Regions from separate parts of the Pseudoalteromonas sp. McH1-42 genome, predicted to be linked through region 2. Evidence: predicted binding sites of a transcription regulator. Region 2 holds the regulator's gene; each other region holds the start of a gene.

Region 1 (4,292 bases), on a different contig from region 2:
TCAGATCAGACATGGTCACTGTGGTACGACCGCTGTCGACAAAATAACGGTTGGCCACATCGCGAATATCTTCGGCGCTCACTGAATCACTGGTCGCATACAGCGTGTTGATCACTTCCGGATCGCGCTCAAAATGCATGTACTCGGCCAGCATACTGGCAATCGCCTGTGATGAGTCCAGCCCGTTCGCAAAGTTGTATTTAAGGTTAGATTTAAGTGCTGCCAGTTTGTCGCTGTCGACCAGCTCAGTGCGAGCAGTCGCATAAGTACGGTTGATGGCATCACGCACCACGGCCAGGTCACTTTCTTCATTTACCTTCACAAAGACATGCAGCAGACCCGGATCTTTGGTCTCGGCATTGTAAGTAAACATCTGACTGGCAATTTGCTTATCGACTACCAGCTCTTGATACAGCTCGGAGTTTTCAGAGAAATACAGTTGCGAGATCAGATCCAGTGCCGCGCGATCTTTTTTCTGAGGCTCCCACGCTGTGCCTTTGTATGAGACCAAGAGCCAATGGCCCGGCAAACCTTCATAGTGCTCATGCACGTATCTGGCTTGCTGCTGTTTTGGCTCAACCGGAATATCAGCAACGTAATTACCGCGCTGCCAGCCACCCCAGTGTTTTTTAACCATTTTCATGGTTTCCTGCGGATCCACGTCGCCGACAATCACAATCGAGACATATTCCGGCTTATAAAATCGTTCAAAGAAAACTTGTCCGTACGCCATTTGATCGGGCATCGCTTCAATATCTTCGAAGAAGCCCATCGTGGTGTGTTTATAGGTATGCTTATCAAAGGCCTCTTTACGCACAGCACTTAACAGCTTACGAATTGGGCTGGCGTTGTTCTTCAGGTATTCGCCCTTTACCGTTAAGGCTTCGGTGCGGAACTGAGACTCGCTGTAGCTCAGGTTCTGGAAGATATCTGCTTTAATCTCTAAAACCTTATCCAGGTGCTCTTTAGAGAAATTCAGATGGTAGTTAGTATAATCATTGGTAGTGTAAGCGCGGTTATCTACGCCTGAGTTTTTCAGAATGTCAGCGTAAACATCTTGAGGGAACTTCTCCGAGCCCTTAAACATCATGTGCTCAAAAAAGTGTGCAAATCCGGTGCGGCCCGGTTCAACTTCGTTGCGCGAACCAACAGATACCGGGATCTGTAACGAGACAACATCTGGATAATCAGTTTTCACCACCATGACGCGCAGGCCATTATCCAGCTCTTCCAGAACATAATCCTGCGCAAACACCTTGTTACTTGCCTGGGCCTGAACTTGGCCTGACGTCTGCTCAGTCGATTGCTGAGAGGTTACGCACCCGGTCAGTGCCAGTGACACCGCGAGGCTGGTCGCCAGTAGTTTAAATTTCATATGCTTCCCTTAAATCTGTAGTGATTATTATTTTTGGCCTCGCTCGAGTGAGGCACATCGTTCCCAATTATGCCGCAATCCCGTTTGAATTCATCTTTACGCGCTCATTTTATGTAAAAAAATATGAACTGCATTGGCCCGTTCAAAGCTATCGGCAAAACAATGGCTTGCTCCAAAGTCGCAAAATCATATGAAAGAAATTCATGGGCATTGAATTTGTTTCAAGAAAAAAATCTATCTAGACGTCTAAATGGCTGCTATATTAGATCCCAGAAACTGAATTTTTGCCGGAGCCAAAATCATGGCGTTATCACTACAAGAGAAAATCTTAGACCCGAACCAAGGGGTATATTTGATTGGTACGACTCCGCCCAAATCCGGTACGGAGCAAGACAAAGTTGAACGTATTGCCACTAAGCTGCTCGACCGTCTGCACGAAATTGAATACGACGGCGTCATCATTTACGACATTCAGGACGAAAGCAGTCGCACCAATGTGCCCCGTCCTTTTCCGTTTAAAGAAACGGTTGATCCCTGTGAATACAGCCGCCTGGTCAAGTCTTTGTCAAAACTGGACGTGATCACCTATAAAAGTGTCGCACAACGTGACAGCGCTGAATTTAACCAGTGGCTCAGCACCACCAAACAAGAGTTTGGCCTGAATAATTTAGTGCTGGTTGGCTCTCCGTCTTCGCAAGGTAAAATCAATCTACCACTGCCAGAGGCGTATCAGGCGCTGGCCCAGCACGAAGAAAACTTTTTCCTCGGTGGCGTAACTATTGCGGAGCGCCATGCATCAAAACGCAATGAGCACGAGCGACTGATTGAAAAAACCACCCAGGGCTGCGAGTTCTTTATTTCTCAGGCCGTCTATGATGCACAAGCCACCATAGACTTGATCACCAGCTATGCCCGCACCTGTAAACAGCAAGGCATTGCGCCTAAGCGGCTGATCCTGACTTTCACCCCGTGCGGCGGTGAGAAAACCTTGCAATTTATGGAATGGCTGGGCATTTCAGTGCCTGAAGCAACCAAATGGCGCATGCTGGATGCAGACAACACCCTGAGTGAGTCGATCCGCATTTGTCGTGAGAATTTGGATTCAATTCTGCGTAGTTGTGCTCATCTGGATGTTCCGCTGGGACTGAACATAGAAAGCCTGACTAACCGCAAAGAAGAGATCGATGCGTCTATCAACCTCTATCGTCTGCTCAAGGCCACCATGGAGCTGACACTGGCGGAAAAGCAGATCGCTTAATAATTTGGAACCAATAAAAAACCGAGCACACTGGCTCGGTTTTTTATTTTCAGACATCAGGTTATTCGGACTTTTGCTCTCTGCCAAGCAATGCCATGGCCGCTTCTTTGACGTCTTTTTGTTGATACAGCACCTGATAGATTTGCTCCGTGATAGGCATTTCAATGCCAGTACGCTTTGCCAGCAAGTACACTTCTTTGGTGTTACGATACCCTTCAACCACCTGGCCAATACTCTGCATGGCCTCTTCAACGTTTTTACCCTGGCCCAGCGCCAGACCAAAACGTCGGTTACGGGATTGGTTGTCAGTACAAGTCAGGATCAAATCGCCCAGTCCCGCCATCCCCATAAAGGTTTCAGAACGTGCCCCCAGCGACAACCCTAGCCGGCAGAGCTCTGCCAGACCACGGGTGATCAAGGCTGTTCTGGCATTGGCACCAAAGCCAAAACCATCTGACATACCCGCACCAATGGCGATGACGTTTTTCACTGCGCCACCTAACTGGATACCGATAAAGTCGTCATTGCTGTACACCCGGAACGAACGACCACAATGCAGCAGCTTAGCCAGTTCACCTCTGAATGCTTCGCAACGAGATGACACTGAAATTGCGGTAGGTAAGCCGGCGGCCATTTCTTTTGCAAAGGTCGGCCCAGACAAAACCGCCAGCGGAACCTGCTCACCGAGGACGTCCAGTGCTACATCCTGCAGCAACCGGCCAGTATCTGGCTCCAGTCCTTTGGTTGCCCAGGCAACTTTGGTTCCAGGTAACAAGTGTGGCTTAATTGCCTCCAGAGTTTGCGCGAACGCATGGCTGGGCACCACCACCAGGACCAACTGACTAGCCTGGACGGCCTTAGTCAGTGAGGCTTCCAGCTGCAATGAAGCCGGAAAATCAATGTCTGGCAGATAACGGGCATTCTGACGCGAGCTGGCTAACTGCGCGATGGCAGTGCTGTCACGTCCCCAAAGAGTAACCTGGTGACCGTTGCGGGCAAAACAAATAGCAAGGGCGGTGCCATACGACCCCGCCCCTAATACGGTCACAGCTGAATGTGCTGTATTCATCACTTATGCGTCAGCAGCTTGCTCTTGCGCGGCACGTTGCTGCATGTACTGAGCAAATAGCGCGTCAAAGTTAACTGGTGCCAGGTTCAATTGTGGGAAAGTACCACGGTTAACTAGGCCAGATACCGCTTCACGTGCATATGGGAACAGGATGTTCGGGCAGAATGCGCCAAGCATGTGTGCCATTTGTAGCTCTTCCAGTTCACCGATAGAGAAAATACCCGCTTGCTGGATTTCACATAGGAATGCGGTTTCTTCGCCCAATGACGCAGTCACAGTCAGTGCCAGAACAACTTCATATACACCTTCGTCCAGCTTGGCAGAACGCGTGTCCATGTCCAGTTTTACCTCAGGTGTCCACTCTTTCTGGAAGATAGCCGGAGAGTTAGGTGTTTCGAAAGACACGTCTTTGGTATAGATGCGCTGAATGTTAAATTGTGGACCTTGTTGTTCTTCTGCAGCAGCTGCGTTGTTTTGCTCTGTCATTGTTCTTCCTAATTATTCGTCTTTATTTAATGTGGGGCAGCACCACGGGTCGTACCCGGGATGCCAAAAATTATTTCAGTAATGCGTCCAGCTTACCTTGTGCT
Region 2 (4,292 bases):
AAGTGGTGACAGTGTTTTTGCGTGCAATACCGGGTTGCCAAGCCGTGCCAGCAAATTAGCCTGAGCACGGCACACTTTGCTGTACTTGATTGCATTACCCACTTTGCGCGGATCGGTGCTAAAAACGCCCGGCGTGTCAGTCCAGATTGACACTGACGCGGCATCTAAATAATTGGCCAATAATGTAGCGCTATAATCACTGCCATTACGCCCTAATGTCACCGTATTACCAGCACTATCAGCAGCAATAAACCCAGTCACCACATAAATTTTGTCTTGATCGAGTGCCTGATGACAGGCACTGCGATTTTGACTGTGCATCAGCTGTCCCTGATGCTGAGTAAACAAAGTGCGTGCATCAATATCCTGAGCGGCAATATTCAAAGTGTTCAACAAGGCAGCCAATAAACGTGCTGACCAGATCTCGCCAAACGCCAATAACGGGGCTTCAAGTAGCTGACGCGACTGCGCTTGGCGACCGATACTGCTCAGCTCATCACGTAATTCAGAGACCAGCGAGGATTGCTGCGCTGCGGAAAATAGCTCATCAATCAGCTGCAACTGATGGTTTTCCACTTGCAGCAAGATATCGCTAAAGGCTCGTTCGTCCTGCTGCTGATAACTGTGCCACAAGGCAACCAAGGTATTGGTGGTTTTGCCTGCTGCCGATACCACGATACAGTCACCACTCTGGCACTGTCCAATGATGATATTGGCAACCGCCTGATAGCGAGCAGCCGAGCTTAAGCTCGACCCGCCGAATTTATGTACTGCTTTTGTCATTTCTTCTACCACAATGCCGTATGTGCTGGCGAGAGCTTAAATGCTTTCGCATTGTCACTGGAGTTGCCTTGCGCGGCCTTCACCGCGGCAAATGCCTGCTCAAAGTCTGTTAGTAAATCGTCGATTTCCTCAATCCCCACCGAAATGCGGATCAGTGTGTCACCAACACCCGCCTCAAGCCGTGCGGCCGGGTCCATACCCGCATGTGTCATGGTCGCCGGGTGACAAATCAAGCTTTCAACACCACCCAGAGATTCTGCCAGAGAGAATTGCTTCACACTGGTCAGGAATTTAGCGGCATCCGCGAGCTCCCCTTTAATATCAAAGCTCACCATGCCACCGAAGCCTTGTTGCTGCTGTTTCGCCAGTGCGTGCTGAGGATGGCTTTCCAGCCCTGGGTAATAAACCTGACTAACAAATTCTGATTGCTCAAGGTAACGTGCAATCGCCAGCGCATTTTCCTGATGCTGTTTAAGGCGAACATTGAGCGTACGTAAACCCCGTAAAGTCAGGTAACTGTCAAACGGCGCGCCCGTGATACCGATATTATTGGCCCACCAGGCCAGTTCATCACCCAGCTCCTCGGTTTTAGCGATAACAGCCCCACCCACAACATCCGAGTGGCCATTGATATACTTAGTGGTGGAATGGACCACAATGTCGACGCCAAATGCGATGGGGTTTTGCAGTGCCGGCGACAAGAAAGTATTGTCAGCAGCGACCAGCGCACCACACTGTGCCGCGACATCCACAACAGCCTGAATATCCGTCAAGCGCAAAATGGGGTTGCTCGGTGTTTCAATCCAGACCAGCTTAGGTTTAATGGCCAGAATTTCCTGCAAGCTGTCGCTGCGCGTCAGATCCAGTACTTTGACCTTGAGCAAACCGCGCTTTTCCAGAGAGGTAAACAAGCGATAGCTGCCCCCATAACAGTCGTGTGGGATCACTAAGGTATCATCAGCATTCAGTAACTGAGTCACCAGGTGAACCGCGGCCATACCCGTTGCGGTAATGATCCCCTTAGCGCCACCTTCCAGTTCCGCCAGTGTTTGCGCAAGAATATCGCGATTAGGGTTACCACTGCGACCGTAATCGTAATCACGCTTCTTATCAAAATCCGCGAAAGAATAGGTGGTCGACAGATAAAGCGGCGGCACCACCGCACCATGATGCTTATCGGCATCTATGCCTGTACGTACCGCTATGGTTGACTTGTTGCTTTGGCTCATAGGTCACCTGGATGAATTAGATGTTTAGACGTCTAAAAGGTTAGATGAACAAAAGTTAGAAGTCAAAACATTTATACCGCTAAATGGCTAAATAACTAGTATTTGACTATCTTTTTTAAACCGATAAAATTTCGCCACTCAACGCGAACTCTATGCTAATAAGACTGAGTATTTGAGCTTAAACTATGGCAAATGACGTGCAACATTGCCAACAGAGAGCCTACGTGTCACGGTTGGATCCATACACAGTACACAGTCTTATTCGCATTGCATCTACAACACTGAGGCAAGTACATCACTATGGCTAAATGGAACGGTGAATATATTCACCCTTATGCAGAACACGGTAAGAAATCAGAACAGGTAAAAAAGATTACTGTTTCTATCCCGCTCAACGTACTGAAAGTGCTAACCGATGAGCGCACCCGTCGCCAGGTCAACAACCTGCGCCACGCGACGAACAGTGAGTTACTGTGTGAGGCATTTCTGCATGCCTTTACCGGCCAGCCACTCCCTGGTGACGAAGACCTGCGCAAAGACAATCCGGAAAAAATCCCGGCGGAAGTCCGTCAGATCATGACGGAAATGGGTCTGGAGATCCCAGAGATTAACGAAGAATAATCTGTGCAGCGACAGTGAAAAACAGCAATAAAAAAAGCCTCACATTGTGAGGCTTTTTTTTGCTCAAACTGACTTAGGCCATGTAGTTTTCTGGCATCTCAATTTGTGCGACACCCGATTCTACCGCGGCCTCGGCAACAGCTCTGGCGATACGTGGTAGCAAGCGCGGGTCCATCGGCTTAGGAATGATGTAATGTTCACCAAACTCCAGGCTGTCCACATCCGCCGCTTTGAGTACTTCAGCAGGCACCGGCTCTTTGGCAATGCTGCGAATTGCTTCAACCGCGGCTATCTTCATTTCATCATTAATGGCCGTTGCACGCACGTCCAGCGCACCTCGGAAGATAAACGGGAAACACAGTACATTGTTCACCTGATTGGGGTAATCAGAGCGACCCGTTGCCATGATCAGATCATCACGCGCGCCATGTGCCACTTCCGGGCTGATCTCAGGATCCGGGTTGGAACAGGCAAACACCACAGGCTTATCAGCCATTAATTTCAGATCTTCCGGTGACAACAGGTCCGGACCAGATACACCCACAAACACGTCTGCATCTTCGATCACGTCCTGTAACGTGCGCTTATCCGTGTTATTGGCAAACAACTTTTTGTATTCGTTGAGATCATCACGGCGAGTGTGAATAACCCCCTTACGGTCAAGCATATAAATGTGTTCACGTTGTGCACCACACTTAATCAAAAGCTCCATACACGCGATGGCAGCTGCACCAGCCCCCAAACAAACGATAATCGCGTCATGAATATTTTTGCCCTGAATCTCCAGCGCGTTCAACATACCCGCAGCGGTGACAATCGCGGTGCCATGCTGGTCATCATGGAATACCGGCACATCACATCGCTCGATCAGCGCACGCTCAATCTCAAAACACTCAGGAGCTTTGATGTCTTCCAGATTAATACCGCCAAAAGTATCGGCAATATTTGCAACTGTATTGATAAAGTCTTCAGTGGTACGGTGCTTAACTTCAATATCAATTGAATCCAGGCCAGCAAAGCGCTTAAACAGCAGAGCTTTACCTTCCATCACTGGTTTGGACGCCAGAGGACCCAGGTTACCTAGACCCAGGATAGCAGTACCATTACTGATCACAGCCACCATGTTGCCTTTACCTGTGTAACGGTAAGCGTTGCTGGGGTCGGCTGCAATTTCACGAACCGGCTCTGCAACACCCGGGCTGTATGCCAGGGCTAAGTCTTTGACGGTTTCTGCAGGCTTGGTCAACTCTACGCTGATTTTTCCTGGAACGGGGTGGGCATGATAATGTAAAGCTTGTTCACGAAAGTCTGACATGACGCGATTTTTTCCTACGAAGAAGTTGAAAGTGAGAGTGAGATAAAAATTCGCTAACTGTGTTAAACCATACCTTTTTTAAAAATTAATTCAAGCCATATCAGGTCTATCCTGTTAAAGCAAAGATAGTTGGCAGTTAGCAATATTTAGCGACTTTTTTGCTACTTTTCGGCAAACTTAACTCACAACAAATGATCCGATAAGTGTCATTTTCAGGTCAAAATAGCGTCATTTTTATGCGGAGTATAAATCAAATGAATAAAACAAGCGTAAAAAACAAGTTCCCGAAATTTAGCAACATAATGAGAGAAAATACCGACTTTTAACTAATATTAAATAAAAAA
Region 3 (4,292 bases), on a different contig from region 2:
GCTTCGTTAAACAGTGAACCTTACTGGTGATACTCCGCGTTTAGCATGTCTGAGCATGCTGCTGTGGCTAGTCTGCTTTGCGGCTGCTGGTCACAGCGTGCAGAGCCAGACAAGCTGGCAGCCCTGGTATCACTCTTCTTTATTTTCTATCAGTTATCAGAAGCCGCCTGATCATCCTTTGAGGATCCGTGTCACCGGAAAATGGCCTGGCGTCAGTGCAAAATCGGTGATTAACCTGCTACATGATACCACCCGTGTTTCTGAGTGGGTTAAGCATGTCAGCGCCGTCACGATTTTGTCTCGTCCTGCGCCAAATCAGACGCTGGTTTTGACCCACTTTGATTTGCCCTGGCCACTGCGCAAGCGGGATATGGTAACGCATGCCTGCTTATTGCAAAAGTCGCCCGCCAGTTATGTGCTAACGATACGCTCAGCCGCCGAGTATCCGTCTGAACCGGGAATGATCCGCATTCAACCTGTCATAGTGCAATGGGTTCTGACGGAACGAGACGATGGCGTTGAAATAAACTACCAGATCTCGGCAGATATTCAGGGCGATGCGCCGCAGTGGTTTGTCGACAAAGTAGCATTGCGCAACACTCGCGCCTCTTTTAACGCACTATATGCATTACTGCAGGCACAGGCGCACAATGCCAAGGCTTGGGCCATTACGCCCGCAAATACCTGCCCGTTCGAATGATCATCACTGGATCATCGTCTACACTAAAATCAAACTAGCCTGACTTGTTTGTTGTTATGCTCAATATTGATGAAAAAACACTGGCGGAGTTACGCTCCGGTTTTAATCTGCCTGCAAAGCCTGAAGTTCTGGAACACATTCAGAATGAACTCAATAGTGAAGAGCCCGAGCTCAATCGTGTTGCGAACATCATTTCACAAGATGTCGCAACATCGGCCGCGGTGCTAAAAGTGATTAATTCTCCGGCCTATGGGATGTCCAGGACGGTGTCTGACATTAAACAGGCGGTGATGTTTTTGGGGCTCAATAGCATCACACAGATTGTTACTGGCTACTTATTGAAAGAAGCGTTCGACCAGAGTCTTTGTTGTATTTCGTTAGAGCGCTTCTGGGACAATGCCATTGATATTTCTCAGATAGCGATGTTAATTGGCAAGCGGGTACGCGCGAATGTCCCCATTGAGAACTTGCAGTTATTGGGTTTGTTTCATGATGCGGGTATACCGGCTATGGCGATGCGCTATGACAACTACAAAGAGGTCATGACTCGCGCGATACAGCGACCTGAATATACTTTGGCGCACTATGAGGAGGAGTTGTATCCGACCAATCATGCGGTGGTGGGTTATTATCTTGCGAGCTCCTGGAATATTCCCAAATCCATGTGTCAGATAATCTTACGCCACCATGATCCGCAGTACCTGGAAGAAGAGCATGATGAGAGCGAACAACAGGCCTTTGCCATTCTTAAACTGGCAGAAAATCTCGCATTTGAAGGAAAGTACTTTCGCAATTGTGCCGACTGGCATGCATTTAAAGATAAGATAATGATTGTCTTAAATATTCACGATGATGATTATGTGGATATTAAAGAAGATATTGAAGAGTTTCTGATTTCTGGGAATTAATTATTTCAATCCGTAAAACAAAAGGCGCCCTAAGGCGCCTTGTCTGTAAATCTGGGTTTACAATTATAGACCAGCAGCGGCTTTAAGTGCTTCTGCTTTATCTGTTGCTTCCCACGGGAATTCATTACGGCCGAAGTGACCGTATGCCGCAGTTGGCTGATAGATTGGACGTTCAAGGTCCAGCATAGTGATCAAGCCATAAGGACGCAGGTCGAAGTGGTCGCGGATCAATTCGATCAGGCGTGCTTCTTCTAGTTTACCTGTGCCGAAGGTTTCAACACTGATAGACGTTGGCTCAGCAACACCAATTGCGTAAGACACCTGGATTTCACATTTGTCCGCAAGGCCTGCTGCTACAATGTTCTTAGCAACATAACGTGCTGCGTAAGCGGCTGAACGGTCAACTTTTGATGGATCTTTACCTGAGAATGCACCACCACCGTGACGTGCCATACCACCGTATGTATCTACGATGATTTTACGGCCAGTCAGACCACAGTCACCCATTGGGCCACCGATAACGAAACGGCCAGTCGGGTTGATGAAGAACTTGGTCGCTTCAGTGATTAGTTCAGCTGGTAGAACTGGCTTGATGATGGTTTCCATCACTGCTTCAACCAGGTCATCCTGGGAAACTGAATCACAGTGCTGAGTTGACAGGACAACCGCGTCAATACCCACTGCTTTGCCATTTTCATAGGCAAATGTTACCTGTGACTTCGCATCAGGACGCAACCAAGGCAGAGTGCCATCTTTACGCACCTGCGCCTGACGTTGAACCAGACGGTGTGAGTAAGTGATAGGTGCCGGCATTAATACGTCGGTTTCGTTACAGGCATAACCAAACATCAGACCCTGGTCTCCCGCGCCTTGTTCTTCAGGACGAGTACGGTCAACACCCTGGTTGATGTCTGGTGATTGTTTACCAATGGTGTTCAGAATTGCACACGAGTCGGCGTCGAAACCCATATCTGAGTGAGTGTAGCCAATCTCGCGTACCGTTTTACGCGTTAGTTCTTCAATATCAACCCAGGCGCTAGTGGTGATTTCACCACCGACCATCACCATGCCGGTTTTTACGTAAGTTTCACACGCAACACGTGCTTTTGGATCTTGCTCAAGGATTGCATCTAGTACCGCATCAGAGATCTGATCGGCGATTTTATCCGGATGACCCTCAGAAACAGATTCAGAAGTAAATAAATGTTTTGCCATTGTATTTATGCTCACAAATATTGCGCTTCACAAACAACAGGAATAGCGCGAAAAAATCAGAGCGATATATTATCGAAAACGCGCACGGCTGCATAGCTTTTTTACGCCTAGACGTCTAATTTTAAATCTTTGCGAAAAACGCAGTAAAAAAGTCCCCGGTGACGCTAAGAATTCATTGATTTTTAATTGCAGTGGTTACCCTAATAGGTAAGAATGGGGACCAATTTTCTAATCGAGTTACCTGCATTTCGGCGTGTCATGCATTGAATTGCCACACATTAAGGTAAACATGACATCGTCGCCACACGGGTATATTAGGTACAGATTTGCCACTCAAATGACAAAAAAAGTAGGAGACTTCATGCCATCTCGCAAAGAACTTGCAAATGCCATACGCGTTCTGTCCATGGACGCAGTTCAAAAGGCCAAATCCGGTCACCCGGGTGCCCCAATGGGTATGGCCGATATCGCAGAGGTATTGTGGCGCGATTATTTAAAGCACAACCCAAATAACCCTGACTGGGTCGATCGTGACCGCTTTGTATTATCAAATGGCCATGGCTCCATGCTCATTTATTCTCTATTGCATTTGTCTGGTTATGATCTGTCAATTGATGAACTAAAAAACTTCCGCCAAATGCATTCTAAAACACCAGGTCACCCTGAGTATGGTTATGCTCCAGGCATCGAAACAACCACAGGACCACTTGGCCAGGGGATTACCAATGCGGTAGGTATGGCGATTGCTGAAAAGGCTCTGGCGGCACAGTTTAACCGTGATGAATATGACATCGTGAATCACTACACCTATGCTTTCCTGGGCGATGGCTGTTTGATGGAAGGTATTTCTCACGAAGCATGTTCTTTGGCAGGTACTCTGGGCCTGGGCAAGCTCATCGCATTTTGGGATGACAACGGTATTTCTATCGATGGTGAAGTAGAAGGCTGGTTCAGCGACGACACACCTAAGCGCTTTGAAGCGTATGGCTGGCACGTAATTGCAGATGTGGATGGTCATGACAGCGAGGCGATCACCGCTGCCATCGAAGCGGCGCGCGCTGAGTCGGATAAGCCAACCTTAATCTGCTGTAAGACAGTGATTGGTTACGGCTCACCAAACAAGTCGGGCAGCCACGATTGTCATGGTGCCCCTTTGGGTGACGACGAGATCAAAGCGGCACGTGAATTCCTTGGCTGGGAGCACGAAGCGTTTGATATTCCTGAGTCTGTATATGCTAAGTGGGATGCTGCGGCGCACGGCCAGCAAATTCAGAGCGAGTGGCTGGTTAAATTCACTGAGTACCAGATGCATTACCCTGAGTTGGCGGCAGAGTTTGAACGTCGTACTAAAGGCGAGTTACCTGCTGACTGGGCACAGAAAAGTGCAGAGTACATTGCACAGTTACAGGCCAATCCAGCCAATCCGGCAACCCGTAAAGCGTCACAAAATGCATTGAATGCGTTTGGCC

What was found. The regulator MetJ, encoded in region 2, represses methionine synthesis genes. The targets are predictions, from matches to a motif close to TAGACGTCTAGACGTCTA.
Region 1: a site for MetJ is predicted at 1,615-1,632, ahead of MHN31_RS13975 (methylenetetrahydrofolate reductase). Genes of this name have one in related genera too.
Region 3: a site for MetJ is predicted at 2,924-2,941, ahead of metK (methionine adenosyltransferase). Genes of this name have one in related genera too.

The regions. Positions count from the first base shown of each region.
Region 1 is NZ_JAKRFU010000014.1:23,000-27,291, forward strand. Features, by position in the region: gene MHN31_RS13970 (M16 family metallopeptidase) at 1-1,375, opposite strand, end outside; gene MHN31_RS13975 (methylenetetrahydrofolate reductase) at 1,677-2,633, shown strand; gene gpsA (NAD(P)H-dependent glycerol-3-phosphate dehydrogenase) at 2,695-3,702, opposite strand; gene secB (protein-export chaperone SecB) at 3,706-4,188, opposite strand; gene grxC (glutaredoxin 3) at 4,259-4,292, opposite strand, start outside.
Region 2 is NZ_JAKRFU010000011.1:67,267-71,558, reverse strand. Features, by position in the region: gene metL (bifunctional aspartate kinase/homoserine dehydrogenase II) at 1-783, opposite strand, end outside; gene metB (cystathionine gamma-synthase) at 789-2,012, opposite strand; gene metJ (met regulon transcriptional regulator MetJ) at 2,313-2,633, shown strand; gene MHN31_RS11180 (malic enzyme-like NAD(P)-binding protein) at 2,707-3,948, opposite strand.
Region 3 is NZ_JAKRFU010000002.1:264,105-268,396, reverse strand. Features, by position in the region: gene MHN31_RS03175 (CYTH and CHAD domain-containing protein) at 1-30, shown strand, start outside; gene MHN31_RS03170 (START domain-containing protein) at 56-700, shown strand; gene MHN31_RS03165 (HDOD domain-containing protein) at 757-1,608, shown strand; gene metK (methionine adenosyltransferase) at 1,672-2,823, opposite strand; gene tkt (transketolase) at 3,185-4,292, shown strand, end outside.